Regions from separate parts of the Thalassospira sp. GB04J01 genome, predicted to be linked through region 4. Evidence: predicted binding sites of a transcription regulator. Region 4 holds the regulator's gene; each other region holds the start of a gene.
The links. The regulator LexA, encoded in region 4, represses DNA repair genes until DNA is damaged. The targets are predictions, from matches to a motif close to ATGTTCTANTTTGGTTC.

Region 1: the regulator LexA is predicted to act here: its motif matches at 2,552-2,568, upstream of AMM48_RS20270 (Y-family DNA polymerase).
Region 2: the regulator LexA is predicted to act here: its motif matches at 1,649-1,665, upstream of recA (recombinase RecA).
Region 3: the regulator LexA is predicted to act here: its motif matches at 1,248-1,264, upstream of uvrA (excinuclease ABC subunit UvrA).

What each region holds. Positions count from the first base shown of each region.
Region 1 covers NZ_CCDX020000020.1:9,969-13,619, reverse strand. The annotation lists gene AMM48_RS20275 (heavy metal translocating P-type ATPase) at 1-2,198, shown strand, start outside; gene AMM48_RS20270 (Y-family DNA polymerase) at 2,603-3,651, shown strand, end outside.
Region 2 covers NZ_CCDX020000023.1:54,186-57,836, reverse strand. The annotation lists gene AMM48_RS21475 (hypothetical protein) at 1-84, opposite strand, end outside; gene AMM48_RS21470 (DUF4198 domain-containing protein) at 146-943, opposite strand; gene nikR (nickel-responsive transcriptional regulator NikR) at 1,043-1,522, shown strand; gene recA (recombinase RecA) at 1,806-2,879, shown strand; gene AMM48_RS21455 (helix-turn-helix domain-containing protein) at 2,958-3,651, opposite strand, start outside.
Region 3 covers NZ_CCDX020000005.1:44,062-47,712, forward strand. The annotation lists gene uvrA (excinuclease ABC subunit UvrA) at 1-1,237, opposite strand, end outside; gene fbaA (class II fructose-bisphosphate aldolase) at 1,433-2,512, opposite strand; gene AMM48_RS01715 (Gfo/Idh/MocA family oxidoreductase) at 2,533-3,600, opposite strand; gene nagA (N-acetylglucosamine-6-phosphate deacetylase) at 3,643-3,651, opposite strand, start outside.
Region 4 covers NZ_CCDX020000005.1:234,219-237,869, forward strand. The annotation lists gene trpD (anthranilate phosphoribosyltransferase) at 1-199, shown strand, start outside; gene trpC (indole-3-glycerol phosphate synthase TrpC) at 196-993, shown strand; gene moaC (cyclic pyranopterin monophosphate synthase MoaC) at 1,012-1,491, shown strand; gene lexA (transcriptional repressor LexA) at 1,642-2,349, shown strand; gene AMM48_RS02655 (ComEC/Rec2 family competence protein) at 2,502-3,651, opposite strand, start outside.

The sequences.
Region 1 (3,651 bases), on a different contig from region 4:
ATTTCGATAGCGCTCCTGAAAGTGTATTGTCCGCAGAAGAAGAGACATCTGCTGCAAACAGCGCTTCGTCATCCGCTTCTCGCCGCTACACCTGCCCGATGCATCCAGAGATCATACGATCCGGACCTGGTTCCTGTCCGATCTGCGGAATGGCACTGGAACCGATGGATATACCAACAGAAAATGACGAACCAAACCCCGAGATTCAGGATTTCAAAAAGAGATTCTGGTTAGGCGCAGCTCTTACGGTGCCGCTGATTGTCCTAACGATGGGGCCCTTTGTTGGTTTGGGTTTCATCCGGGAAATGATTGGAGAACGCGTTACTCTTTGGGTTGAGTTAATTCTTGGAACGCCTGTCGTCCTGTGGTCTGGCTTCCCTTTCATGGTTCGTGGATGGAATTCTGTGGTGAACCGTTCTCTCAACATGTTCACATTGATCGGGATGGGTGTTAGCGCAGCTTATATATTTAGCGTCGTCGCAGTGATTTCTCCTGACATTTTTCCTGATGGATTCAGAGATGCACAGGGACATGTCGGTGTGTACTTCGAAGCTGCAGCTGTCATCGTTGTACTTGTGCTTCTTGGCCAACTGTTGGAATTGGGGGCTCGGGAACGAACCGGTTCGGCAATCAAGGCGTTATTGGGTCTTGCTGCAAAAACAGCCCGCATTATTGAAGATGATGGTTCTGAACGGGAAGTTCCTCTTGAAGATGTGACCGTCGGAATGAGCTTGAGAGTTCGTCCAGGTGACAAGATACCTGTCGATGGCGTTGTCGTTGAAGGACGATCGTCAGTTGATGAATCCATGATCTCGGGTGAACCCGTTCCAATTGAAAAGAATCCAGATGATGATGTAACCGGAGCAACAATCAACGGGAATGGCAGCCTGATTATCCAAGCCAAACGGGTTGGCAAAGATACTGTCTTGAGCCAAATCGTTGATATGGTCTCCAATGCTCAGCGAAGCAAAGCGCCAATCCAAAAGGTTGCAGACACGGTTGCAGGCAAGTTTGTGCCTGCTGTTATCCTAGTTGCTTTAGTTGCCTTCGTCGCTTGGGCCATCTGGGGACCAGATCCGTCATTGTCATACGGGCTTGTCGCAGCAGTCGCTGTTCTGATCATTGCGTGTCCTTGCGCTCTTGGTTTGGCAACACCAATGTCAATCATGACCGCTACCGGTCGTGGTGCGCAAATTGGTGTGCTCATTAAAAATGCAGAGGCCCTGGAGCGATTTGCGAAGGTCGATGTGCTCATCGTCGATAAAACCGGGACTTTGACAGAGGGTAAACCGAAACTAGCAGGTGTAATCGCTCAATCAGACTATCAGGAGGAGGAAGTTCTTTCTGCCGCTGCGGCGCTCGAAAAAGGATCCGAACATCCATTGGCTGACGCCATTGTTAGTGCTGCTCAGGAGCGCGGCTTGTCCCTTGATAAGGCAGAGGACTTTGAAGCTGTAACCGGTCAGGGCGTCACCGGAAAGGTGGATGGCAAGTCGGTTGCCCTAGGTAATAGTAAACTCCTTCAGACTCTCAATATCGATCATTCTGCTGTTGATAAAACAGCAAATGATCGGCGAGATATGGGGGAGACGGTAATGCATGTCGTTATTGATGGAAGAATTGCCGGGCTCATTTCCGTAGCCGATCCGATCAAGGACACGACATTGGAGGCTTTAAAGGCGCTCAAGAAGCAAGGCTTCAGAATCGTCATGGCAACCGGTGACAACCAACGAACAGCAAAATCCGTTGGCAATAAACTTTCCATTGACGAGATTCGGGCCGATGTCTCCCCAGAAGACAAAGCCAATTTAATTATGGAACTCAAGGCTGAAGGCCATCAGGTAGCCATGGCAGGTGACGGCGTCAACGACGCCCCTGCTCTTGCTCAGGCTGATGTCGGAATTGCGATGGGTACGGGCGCTGATGTTGCAATTGAAAGTGCTGGTTTCACCCTCGTCAAAGGTGACTTGAGCGGGATTGTTAGAGCCCGAGAACTCTCGGAAGCAACGATGCGCAATATCCGGCAAAACCTCTTCTTTGCGATGGTCTATAACGCAGCCGGTGTGCCTGTTGCTGCGGGTCTGCTCTATCCGTTCTTTGGCATTCTCATCTCACCAATGTTTGCAGCTGCAGCCATGAGCTTATCCTCGGTATCAGTCATTGCGAATGCACTGAGGTTACGTCGAGCAAGTTACTAGCATCCCAATATTGACTGATTGGGCGAGGGGTGAACCAGACAAGGCTGACTTTAATACAGGACAGTTCGCCCCTCGCCCATTTTAAATGACATACCAACCAGCACTCAGAACTTTAAATATCTTCTGATCCGTTCCCAAAACTCATCTGTCGACTTTTTACACTTGGTAGCCAGAAATCTATTTTCACCTTGATAATTTCGAGTTTACGCACCGATAGATGCAATCCTGTATATTTACATTGTAGGGTTACATACATGCGATCATCATCAATTGGCCAATCTATTTTCATCGAGTCAGTGTTGATGCATTTATCTTCTAACCGCCTATACAATTTGACTGAACAGTTTTTGTGTGAACAAAAATAATAATATATTTGTATTTACTCTTTTAAATCAGATCTCTGAATAATAACGAACTATATTAAATGTAATGTAAGCAAGGACGGATGTACGATTGCACGAAGCCCTGAAGCAAAGGAGTTGGGGATCAAGATGGGGCAACCTCTGTTCCAGATCCGCAACCTGGTACGTCGGCATGACGTGATCGTCAAATCCAGCAACTATGCGCTTTATGGCGATATCAGCCGACGGGTGATGACGCTCATAGCAAACGAGGTGCCGGACAGCGCAATCTATTCGATTGATGAAATTTTCATCGACTTGGACAAAATGCCCATTGATCATGATCGATGGGCACGGGACCTGAAAGCGAAGATTCTGCGCGAAACCGGGATACCTGTCGGGATCGGCATATCGACCACAAAAACGCTGGCGAAACTAGCAAACCGCTTGGCAAAGAAATCCCCCAAGGCAAAAGGCGTGGTTGTCCTCAATGATCAGAAATCGATTGACCTCGCCCTGGAGCGCACTGAGGCAGGCGACGTTTGGGGAGTTGGGCGAAAGTTCGCCCTCAAGCTCTCGACCATCGGCGTTACCTCTGCCCTCCAACTTCGCGATATGCCTGATACAGCCGCACGGAACATGATGACGGTCGGCGGCCTGAAAACCGTGCGCGAACTGCGCGGCATTCGCTGTATCGATCTCGATGACAGCCCAGCCTCGCGGGAAACCGTTTCTGTGTCCCGCTCCTTTGGGAAAGAGATTAACGACAGGGAAATGCTGAGAGAAGCTTTGATCTCTTTTGCTGGTCGAGCGTGCTCGAAGCTTCGTCGTATGAATTTAGTCGCACGCAGGTTTCAACTCTTCATTCTAAGCAACAGATTCAAGATAAATCGACCACAGTTCTCCCGTGGTTTTGAACTGACTCTGACACCGGCCACTAATGATACCAGGACCATGAATAACTTAGTTGGCCAAAACATGCAGCGGATCTGGACTGACGGGTTGGAAGTGAAAAAAGCCGGCATTCTAATGCTAGGTTTGTGCAATCCGCAGGATGCACCAAGAGACCTTTTCACAGGGCAATGTCAAACGAACAACAGCTTGATGAAAGC
Region 2 (3,651 bases), on a different contig from region 4:
GGCCCCGTGGGCATGTGCGGTTGACGACCCTGCACAAAGCAGGGCCGTCAACGCCATTACCACAGCGGGCAGCGGTTTGATCATTTGTATGACTATTCGTTTTGCCATGAGTCTGACCATGCATCTGACCTCTGAGGGCATCGATTTAATCTGCGACATTAAAGGTAAAGGTCGCCCGTAGGTTATGACCGCGAATGCCTTGTTCCTGATCAGAAACATCGGTGGCAACCCGCACCACCCACATGCCAGGCGCACTGATGCGGACCTTGGCAATGCCGCTGCCGCGTTCATCGGTCAGTGTTTCACTGGCATAGGCCCATGACGACGGCGTATCGGTAAATCCGCCGTAAGTCGCCAAGACCGTGGTTGTCAGCGGCTGCCCATCAAGCAGTATCTGGAACGTGGCATCCTGACCGATTGCGGTATCGCGTGGATCAGAAAGCGGGACAATTTCAAGTTTATCGCCAATCGGGGTTCTGACGAAATCATCGGCGCCATCGCCGGAAGCTGCGCCGACCAGATGTTTGGCAAATTTTTCATAGCGGACCGCGGCAATCGCATCGGTATGTTGATCAAGACCGCCTTCCTGCCAACCATCCGGGGTCTGCGACCAGACAACGGGTAGGCGATGCGCTGATAGCCACGCGGCCGTTTCTGGCACATCAAACGTCCCGATCAGGTTGGGGGCGTCGGGGTTGATTTTGAAATCAAGGGCTGTTTTCTGATCGCGCGTGATCAAAGTCGCACTAAGATGCTTGGCGGCTTCGGCTTCTTCCGGGCTGCCAAAAATATGGCTCGAATCAAGTGTGAAAGTCGCCGTATCGCCTGGTTTGACATCGGTTGTGCTGCTAATCGCGGTGAATTCGTGGGCGGTTGCCGCACCGCTCAAAATACAGCCAAGGGCGGCAATAATCACACCGGGTGCGAACTTTGATTGAAACATCTGCTATCCTTTGGGAAATTAGGTCTATAGAAAAGACGTTATGAACTTTTCAAATTTGTTCATACGAGTCAAGCTGATGATTTTGAAAAGGGAATTGAGATGACCCGCATCACCGTATCGATTGAAGATGATCTGATGGAGGCCTTCGATGCCTTTCTTAATCAGCGCGGCTATACCAACCGATCCGAAGGATTTCGCGACCTGATCCGTGAAAAGCTGCAAAACACCAAGCTTGCTGAAGATGCAAACGGGGTGGGGATTGCGGTCTTAAATTATGTGTATGATCACGAAGAACGCATGCTGGCATCCCGCCTGATGAGTACTCAGCACGAACATCATAATCTGACGGTATCGACAGTTCATTTTCACATTGATCATGATACCTGCCTTGAAAGCGTGACACTGCGCGGCAGTCTTGCCGAAATTCGCGCCTTTGCTGATAAGGTTCTGGCCCAGCCCGGTGTGCGCCACGGTGAACTTTACTCCGTGCCCGGCGAGATGCATGTGGAATCCCATCACCACGGCGGCGATCATCATGGTCATGCGCATAAGCACGAACATCTGAAAATCACGACGTAATTTCCTTATTTTCCGCAGCATTACGGTATGGCCGGGCATGAGAGTGCGGTCAAAACAGGGTTGTTTGATCTACATATTCAGAACCGCAAATGAGAACAAACTTGCAACATCAAGAATTCTATGTAAATGTTCGCATTATGTTCTCAAGCGCTCTGCTGGCGTGCACAGGCAATTCAATCTGTTAAGGCAGCAGGCTTCTTAAGCGGTGGCGTTCCGCATTTAGGTCCGGGGAACCGCCTGCGTTGCATCCTACCCGGCCCTGTGGAATAAGAGAGTTCGAGCAATGATTCAGACCGCGCTGCATTTGGTGGATAAGGATACTATGGATAAGCAGAAGGCACTCGAAGCCGCCCTCGGGCAGATTGAACGCGCATTTGGCAAGGGCTCGATTATGAAGCTCGGCCAGCGCGATAGCGGCATTGATATTTCCGCAATTTCAAGCGGTTCGCTTGGGCTGGATATCGGGTTGGGCATTGGCGGTTTGCCGCGCGGCCGTATTGTTGAAATTTACGGTCCGGAAAGTTCGGGTAAGACCACACTGGCCCTGCACACCATCGCCGAAGCCCAGAAACTGGGCGGTACCTGTGCGTTTGTCGATGCGGAACACGCGCTTGATCCGGGATATGCCCGTAAATTGGGTGTGAATACCGACGAATTGCTGATTTCGCAGCCAGATGCTGGTGAGCAAGCACTTGAAATCGCCGATACGCTGGTGCGTTCCGGTGCGATTGATGTTCTGGTCGTCGATTCGGTTGCTGCCCTTGTGCCGCGCGCCGAACTTGAAGGCGAGATGGGCGACACCCACGTTGGCCTGCAGGCCCGTTTGATGAGCCAGGCGCTGCGTAAACTGACCAGTTCGGTTTCGCGATCGAACTGCATGGTGATCTTCATCAACCAGATCCGTATGAAGATCGGTGTGATGTTTGGCAGCCCGGAAACCACATCGGGTGGTAACGCACTTAAGTTTTATGCGTCTGTCCGACTTGATATTCGCCGTATCGGTCAGATCAAGGACCGTGACGAGGTCGTGGGCAACCAGACCCGTGTCAAAGTTGTTAAAAACAAAATGGCACCGCCGTTCAAACAGGTCGAATTCGATATCATGTACGGCGAAGGTATCTCCAAGATGGGCGAAATCCTTGATCTTGGTGTTAAGGCCGGCATTGTCGAGAAATCAGGCTCCTGGTTCTCCTATAACTCGACCCGTATCGGGCAGGGCCGTGAAAACGCCAAGACTTTCTTGCGTGAAAATCCGGAAATGACCAACGAAATCGAAGCCAGCATTCGCGAGAGTGCCGGTCTGATTTCCGAGGCGATGACAAATATGAAAGAAGACGATCCGTCAAACGACGATTGATCTTCTTTGATCTACGACAAAAAAACGGGCGTGCTTTGGGTGCGCCCGTTTTTGTGTGTCGAGGTGTCTGGGGGCTGATTACTGTGAAATGCTGGTTTGCTGCGTCACGGTCGAATGGCTTTGCCATTTGGTTGGCGTGCTGCCGGTAATACGCAGAAATTCGCGATTGAAATTTGATTTGGTATTAAAGCCACTGGCCAGCATGGCGGTGGTGACGTTCTGTCCCGTTTCCAATTCCCGGCAGGCATGTTCAATGCGCAGCTTGTTGATATAGCGCGACACGTTTTCGCCAGTGACAAGATTAATCGCGGTTGAAACCTGCTTAAGCGGAAAGCCCAACCGCCGCGCCAGCCGTGCCAGCGTCAGATCAGGATCAAGATAAAGCTTCTTGCCAATGACCAGTGCTTCAAGCTGTTCCATGATGGCGTGAACGGGCACATCCTCATTGGTTTTATGAGGCGCGTTTTCCTGTCGGTGCATTCCGGGCGCGGTTGATGGGGCATCATATTCATCACCGTCCCCCTCAACCGGTTCGGTGACGATGTCGGGCGACAAGCACAAAAAACCGATCATCAAGAGCGCCACAGATGAAAAAACACTCAAAATCAGGCCTGGCGCCCCGTGGTAGCCATAGCTGAGCGCAAGTGTGATGCAAATGTCGCTGATCGCGGATGCAATCAGCGCAATGGCAATGATCCGCCAGATCACAGCGGGGAAATGCCCCGATGCCAGCCGCGTATTGGCAAGGTCATCGCTATGACGATGCAACATC
Region 3 (3,651 bases), 190 kb from region 4:
GGCGCTGACCGTTACAGGTTGGGCAGTTTGACACCATCTGGTATTTGGAAAGTTCGTCACGGGCCCACTGGCTGTCGGTTTCGCGCCAACGACGCGACATGTTGGGAATAACGCCTTCAAACGGACGTGAAACCTTATAACTGCGCGATCCATCGTCATAGGTCACGGTGACGTCTTCGTCGCCAGAGCCAAACAGGATGGTGTCCTGTGCGGTTTTGGGCAGTTTTTCCCACGCAACGTTGGTTTTAAAGCCAAAATGCTTGGCGACAGATTTCAGGGTTTGCAGATAATATTTCGATGTTGTGCTGGCCCACGGGGCAACCGCGCCATCGTCAAGCGTTTTGCTTTCGTCAGGCACAACCAGCATCGGATCAAATTCCATCTGGGTACCAAGACCATCACAGGCCGGGCAGGCGCCAAACGGGTTATTAAACGAGAACAGACGTGGTTCAATTTCTTCAATCGTAAAGCCAGAAACCGGGCAGGCGAACTTGGCGGAAAATACGGTGGTCTCGCCGGTTTTGGCATCTTCGGCCAAAACAATGCCGTCGGTCAGTTCAAGGGCGGTTTCAAAACTATCCGCAAGGCGCGTTCCGATGCTGTCCTTGACGATCAGGCGATCAACAACAACCGAAATATCGTGTTTGAGTTTCTTGTTGAGGTCAGGGGCATCGTCGATGTCATACATTTCACCATCGATCTTGACGCGCTGGAAACCGCGCGACCGCAAATCACGTAGTTCCTTTTTATATTCACCTTTGCGGCCACGCACGATGGGGGCCAGAAGATACAGGCGTGTGCCTTCTTCCATCTCCAGCACGCGGTCGACCATCTGCGATACGGTCTGACTGACAATCGGCAATCCGGTGGCCGGTGAATAGGGGATGCCAACACGCGCCCAGAGAAGACGCATATAGTCATAAATCTCGGTGACAGTACCAACGGTCGAGCGCGGATTGCGCGACGTTGTTTTCTGCTCAATCGAAATCGCAGGCGACAGGCCATCGATGTATTCGACATCGGGCTTTTGCATCAATTCAAGAAACTGCCGCGCATAGGCCGACAGGCTTTCGACATAGCGACGCTGGCCTTCGGCATAGATTGTATCGAATGCCAGTGAACTTTTACCCGATCCTGACAGGCCGGTAATCACAACTAAGGCGTCACGGGGCAGTTCAACGTCAATGTTCTGCAGATTGTGTTCTTTCGCACCGCGAACCGAAATTTTCGTCAGCATGTCGGGCCTTTTGTTCCTGAATTGTTCGAAAGTGTATAGAGGAGGCAACCTGTATACGCAAGCATGCCCCTGACAGTTCCTGTCAGTATTTGTCAGGAGAGATCTTTTTCGCAACCAAGGTCCACATGGATGCATGAAAAAGCCCGCCGAACAAGTCCGGCGGGCTTCACAAATCTTTTGACCGTTTCAGGCGGATTAGCCTTTGGTCACCGAACGACCGGTCGCACCAAGATCCTTGAAGGCTTCTTCGAGGCGGGCGGCCATCGAAAGTTCAGCTTCGCGGATCCAGACACGCGGATCATATTGTTTTTTATACGGTTTGTCGGTTTCCGGATCGACCTGATACTTAAAGGCACGGTCGTTTGCTTCGACATATTCGCCAACAGGGCGGGCATAGGCGAATTGGGTGTCGGTATCGATGTTCATTTTGAAAACACCATAGCCGACAGCTTCTTCAATTTTCGCTTTTTCCGAACCCGAACCACCGTGGAACACGAAGTCCAACGGGCTGTCGCCAAGACCATGCTTCTCGGCGACGAATTTCTGGCTTTCGAGAAGGATTTCAGGGCGCAGTTTGACGTTGCCCGGCTTGTAAACGCCGTGCACGTTACCGAACGCTGCTGCGACCGAGAAATGGCCGAGCGGTGACAGGCGACGATAGGCTTCTTCGACTTCTTCGGGACGGGTGTAAAGACGCGGATCAATTTCCTCGATCGAGGTATCGAGTTCATGGCCGATCCCGTCTTCTTCGCCACCTGTGACACCCAGTTCGATTTCCAGGCTCATTTCGATGGCGGACATACGCTTGAGGAAGGTTTCACAGGTCGACAGATTGTCTTCGAGTGGTTCTTCGGAAAGATCAAGCATGTGCGAGCTGTAAAGCGCTTTGCCTTCTTCGGCATAGGCCTTTTCGCTCCATTTCAGCATTTCATCGACCCATGGCACGAACTTGCGGTTCGCGTGATCGGTATGCAGGACAACTGCAACACCATAATACTCAGCCAGAAGCTGTGCATGGCGTGCGGCTGAAACGGCGCCCACAACGCGGGCAGCCGCGGCGTCCTTGATGCCCTTGCCGGCAAAGAACTGTGCACCGCCATTCGAAAGCTGAATGATAATGTCAGAACCGGCATTTGCAGCGGCCTCAAGGGCGGCATTCATCGTGCTTGACGATGTGATATTGACAGCGGGTAAGGCGTAACCGTCCTGCTTACAAGCAGCGACAAGGTCACGATAGGCAGCACCGGTAACAACACCGGGTTTAACGGAAGGCATGTGGGTACTCCTCCTGGGGGTCAGAGTAAAACAGGTGCCCCCGTCCGAACCGACTGGTCCGCAGCAAGGGCAATCCGCAAAGAGCCCAATGCATCTTCCATATGCTGCGTAAGGTCAAGATTTTCCGTTATAGACTTTAGGAAAAATTGCTGTTCACGCAGACACAGGCCGTCATGATCGGGCTCGTCATCAGTTTTGATGATCTCGTCCAATTGTGTAAATTCTCCGGCACTGTTTGTGGCAGCATGGTGAAGTTTGAGTGCATTTGTCTTGGTGTGGGTATCAATATCGGCTGAACCAGCGCCTTTTTCTTCGACATCGGTGATGGAAACGCTGCCCTTTGGTCCGATGACGTCTTTCACAAAAAAGGCGGTTTCGCTGATCATCGGGCCCCATCCGGCTTCGTACCAGCCGATGGACCCATCATCAAAGCGGACCTGAAGTTGGCCATAGTTATACATATCTGGTGCGACGTCTTCGGAAAGTCGCACGCCCATGGCATTGACCGACACCGGTTTGGCCGCCGTCATCAGGCACATCATATCAAGGTAATGCACCCCACAGTCGACAATCGGTGACACGCTGTTGAGCAGGCGTTTATGGGTCTCCCAAAAGGCACCGCTGCTTTGCTGATTGAGGTTCATGCGCATAACAAGTGGTTTGCCCAGCGTTTTGGCGATTTCAACAAACTTTTCCCAGGACGGGTGATGGCGCAGGATATAGCCAATTACCAGTTTGCGATCATGCTTCTTGGCTGCGGCAACAACCCGTTCAGCGTCCTCCACTGTGGCGGCAAGTGGCTTTTCGATAAACACATGCGCACCAGCCTCAAAGGCGGCAACGGCAAAGTTAGCATGGGTTTCGGTATAGGTGTTGATCGACACGGCATCGGGTTTGGTTTGCGCCAATGCGGTATAAAAATCGGTAAACTGCGGGTAATCAGCAAACCCATCGGGGAGTTTTTCCGCAGGAATGTTTGACCGGGCACAAATGCCAACAATTTCGTATCCATCAAGCGCATGATAGGCCTTTGCGTGCGACAGGCCCATATTGCCAAGACCGATAACCAGAATACGAACGGGCTTCATTTTGTGCCTCCTTAAAACCTGATAATATATTGATTGTTATGATTATTCTGC
Region 4 (3,651 bases):
TCTTGACCTTCTGGCCGGTCAGAAAAGTGCCTATCGCGATATCGTTTTGATGAATGCCGGTGCCGCCCTTGTGGTCACCGATATCGCAAGCGACCTTGCAGACGGCATTCAAAAGGCTGCCGACGCCATTGATAGCGGCAAGGCTGCAGAAACGCTGCAGGGCCTTGTTACGATCACCAACGAAGGAAACGCAGCGTGAGCGACGTACTGACCAAAATCTGCACCGACAAACGCGATCACGTTGCGGCCTGCAAGGCGCGCACGACGCTTGGTTCCCTTGAAGCTGCGGCCAATGAACAGTCTGCACCACGTGGATTTATCAAGGCGCTTGAAACGTCGGTGGCCGATGGTCGCTATGGCCTGATTGCCGAAATCAAGAAAGCCTCCCCGTCAAAGGGACTTATTCGCGCCGATTTTAATCCGCCGGAACTGGCCAAGGCCTATCAGGCTGGCGGGGCGAGTTGCCTGTCGGTATTGACCGATGTGCCGTATTTTCAGGGCGATGACAGCTATCTGGTCGCGGCCCGTGCTGCTGTGGATCTTCCGGCGCTGCGCAAGGATTTCATGATTGATCCCTATCAGGTGACCGAGGCGCGTGCACTGGGTGCCGATTGCATTTTGCTGATCATGGCGGCTCTTGAAGATGCTCAGGCTGCTGAGCTTGAAGATGCGGCCCGTGCGCTTGGCATGGATGTTTTGATCGAGGTCCACAACGCTCCGGAACTTGAACGGGCGCTGAAATTGAAGTCGCGGCTGATCGGGGTGAACAACCGCAACCTCAAAACCATGGAAACGTCGCTGACCACCACCGAAGAACTGGCCGCCATGGTTGACGAGGACCGTTTGCTGGTCGCCGAAAGCGGTCTGTTCACACCAGATGATTTGTCGCGCATGGCAAAGGTCGGCGCGCAATGCTTCCTGATTGGCGAAAGCCTGATGCGTCAGGACGACGTTGCCACGGCCACCCGCACACTACTTGGCCTCGCGGCCTGATTGGGATCGGACAGTTTTATGGCAGACAAACTTTCCCATATTGATGCTGGCGGTAACGCGGTGATGGTCGATATTTCGGGCAAGGCCGATACCACGCGTATCGCCATTGCCAAGGCCCGCGTTCTGATGTCTGCCGAGACATATGCGCTGATCGCAAATCACGGTCATAAAAAGGGAGATGTTCTTGCCATCGCCCAATTGGCCGGGATTATGGGGGCCAAGAAAACCCCGGATCTGATACCGCTGTGTCATCCCCTGCCGCTGACTTCGGTGACGGTTGATCTTGAACTGGTTGACGGTGTTGATGCGGTTGATATTACCGCCACCTGCAAAACCACGGGCAAAACCGGGGTCGAGATGGAGGCATTGACGGCCGCGTCTGTCGCAGCACTGACCGTGTTTGACATGTGCAAGGCGGTCGATAAGGGCATGCAGATTACCGATCTGCGCGTGACCCGAAAAGAAGGTGGCAAATCAGGCACCTTCGTCACGGATTAATCCCCTATTCGATTATTCACATATTTTGAATAATACCGGCTATTAAACACATTTGATGTAAAATCGTATCGATGCGCTTGACCTGCAAAAAGAACTAAAGTAGAACATCTATGTATTCTTTTTGTTCTTGTTACAGGTTCGGAAAATATCATGCTGACGCGCAAGCAATATGAATTGCTGGTCTATATCGACAATTACCTTCGCGATCGCGGTATCTCGCCTTCTTTCGATGAAATGAAGGAGGCACTGGACCTTAAATCCAAATCGGGCATTCATCGCCTGATTACAGGACTTGAGGAACGCGGGTTTATCCGCCGCCTTGCCCATCGCGCGCGTGCGCTTGAGGTCTTGCGCCTGCCAGAAAACAGCGATGATGATGCGCCCGAAACGCCAAACAATGTGACATCGCTTGCCAGTGCGCGCAAAACCCCGCATCGGCCGACAACGGTCCCGACGGCCTTTTCTGACAACAGTGACGCCATTTCGCTGCCGCTGTATGGCCGGATTGCTGCGGGTACCCCGATTGAGGCGCTGCGCGATCAAAGCACAATGGTGCAGGTTCCTGCCGCCCTTCTGGGAGCTGGAGATCACTATGCGCTTGAGGTCTCAGGCGATTCCATGATTGATGCCGGCATCCTTGATGGCGATACCGTGCTGATCCAGCGGTGCGAGCAGGCCCATGACGGCACCATCGTTGTTGCCCTGGTCGATGACAGTGAAGCCACGCTGAAGCGTTTGAAACGCGGGCGCGGTGAAGTCATGTTGGAACCGGCAAACGCGCGTTATGAAACCCGATCCCTGTCACCGGACCGGGTTCGTATTCAGGGGCGTCTGGTGGGACTTTTGCGCCAGTACTAAGGCAAGCCAGACTACGCCCTGCCCCATACATACACCTGTTTCTTGTTTCGCCCGGCTTTGATGAAGTCCGGGCGAAATTCATTTGTATGATGATTTATTTTTTGGCGGATTCTCGCTGTTTGTTACGGCTGTTTCGTAGGTTCCAGTGCAGATCAGCGGGCGATCCTGCCGCCGATCACAATCCAAGGCCAGCCGCCGGTTTCGGTTCGAACCGATCTCACCGGGTTTTCATGATTGTCCGGATCAATGGTCACCCCGCCCTGCCACCACAACACATCATCATCGACCAGAATATCAGCCCCTGCTGCGCGGCATTGGGTTTGGGGCAGATCACTTTTGAGATCGACCACGATATCGGCATTGCGACAGGCATAGAACGGGTTGGCGAATGTGTTGGCGATCACGATGGTCTTTTGCCTATCACTGCCCATCACAACACGGCACGGATCATTGGCGCATGTTTGCAGATGCCTGTCTTCGTTTTCAGGGCGCAGTCCAAACCGCGCCATCCACAGGGATTTTTGAAATGAAGACAGTTTTTGCGGGATGTGGAGAACCTGTTGGTCGCGATCAAAAACCGCCCAGCTTTCCCTGTCGCCGGAAATCAGAATATCAGGAGAATGATGGCGCGATTGAATGATTATCCCCGCGATCAGTATTGGGATCACAGGTAACACCAACCAGCGATCCCGCCAGATCACGCACCATGTTAGCGCTAACATCGCGCAAGATACCGCCACGGCATCAAGGCCCGCAACGTACCATAATCCCCATTCGACACTGCCCAACCCAGATGCGGTATCAAGTAAAACGGTCAAACCGGGCTGCATCAACCACAGTACGGGGTACTCAAAGCCAAAGGGCATCAGGGCAAGTGCGGCAACAATCAATGGCATGATCCAAAACGCCATTACCGGTATGGCAATCAGGTTTGCCACCACGCCCAAGGCGGATATCCGGCCGAAGTGATAGCCAATGATCGGGGCCGTCACAGCGGTAACAATGATGCCCGTAATGACAAGCCCGACCAGATAGACCATCGCGCGTTCAAACCATGGCCGGGCTCCCTGCCCATCAAGCCAACGCCGTCCCGGTCCATCGTAAAAGGCAACCAGCGCGCCGACAGCGGCAAAGGAAAGCTGAAAACTTGCGCCCAAAACCACATCAGGTCGCAAGAGCAAAACAATCACCGCAGCCACCCCGACCAGACGCAGCGAAATGGCGCGTCGATCCAGTAGCAAGGCAACCCAAACCACAAGCAGCATGACATATGCCCGCTGGGTCGGAACGGTTGCGCCGGAT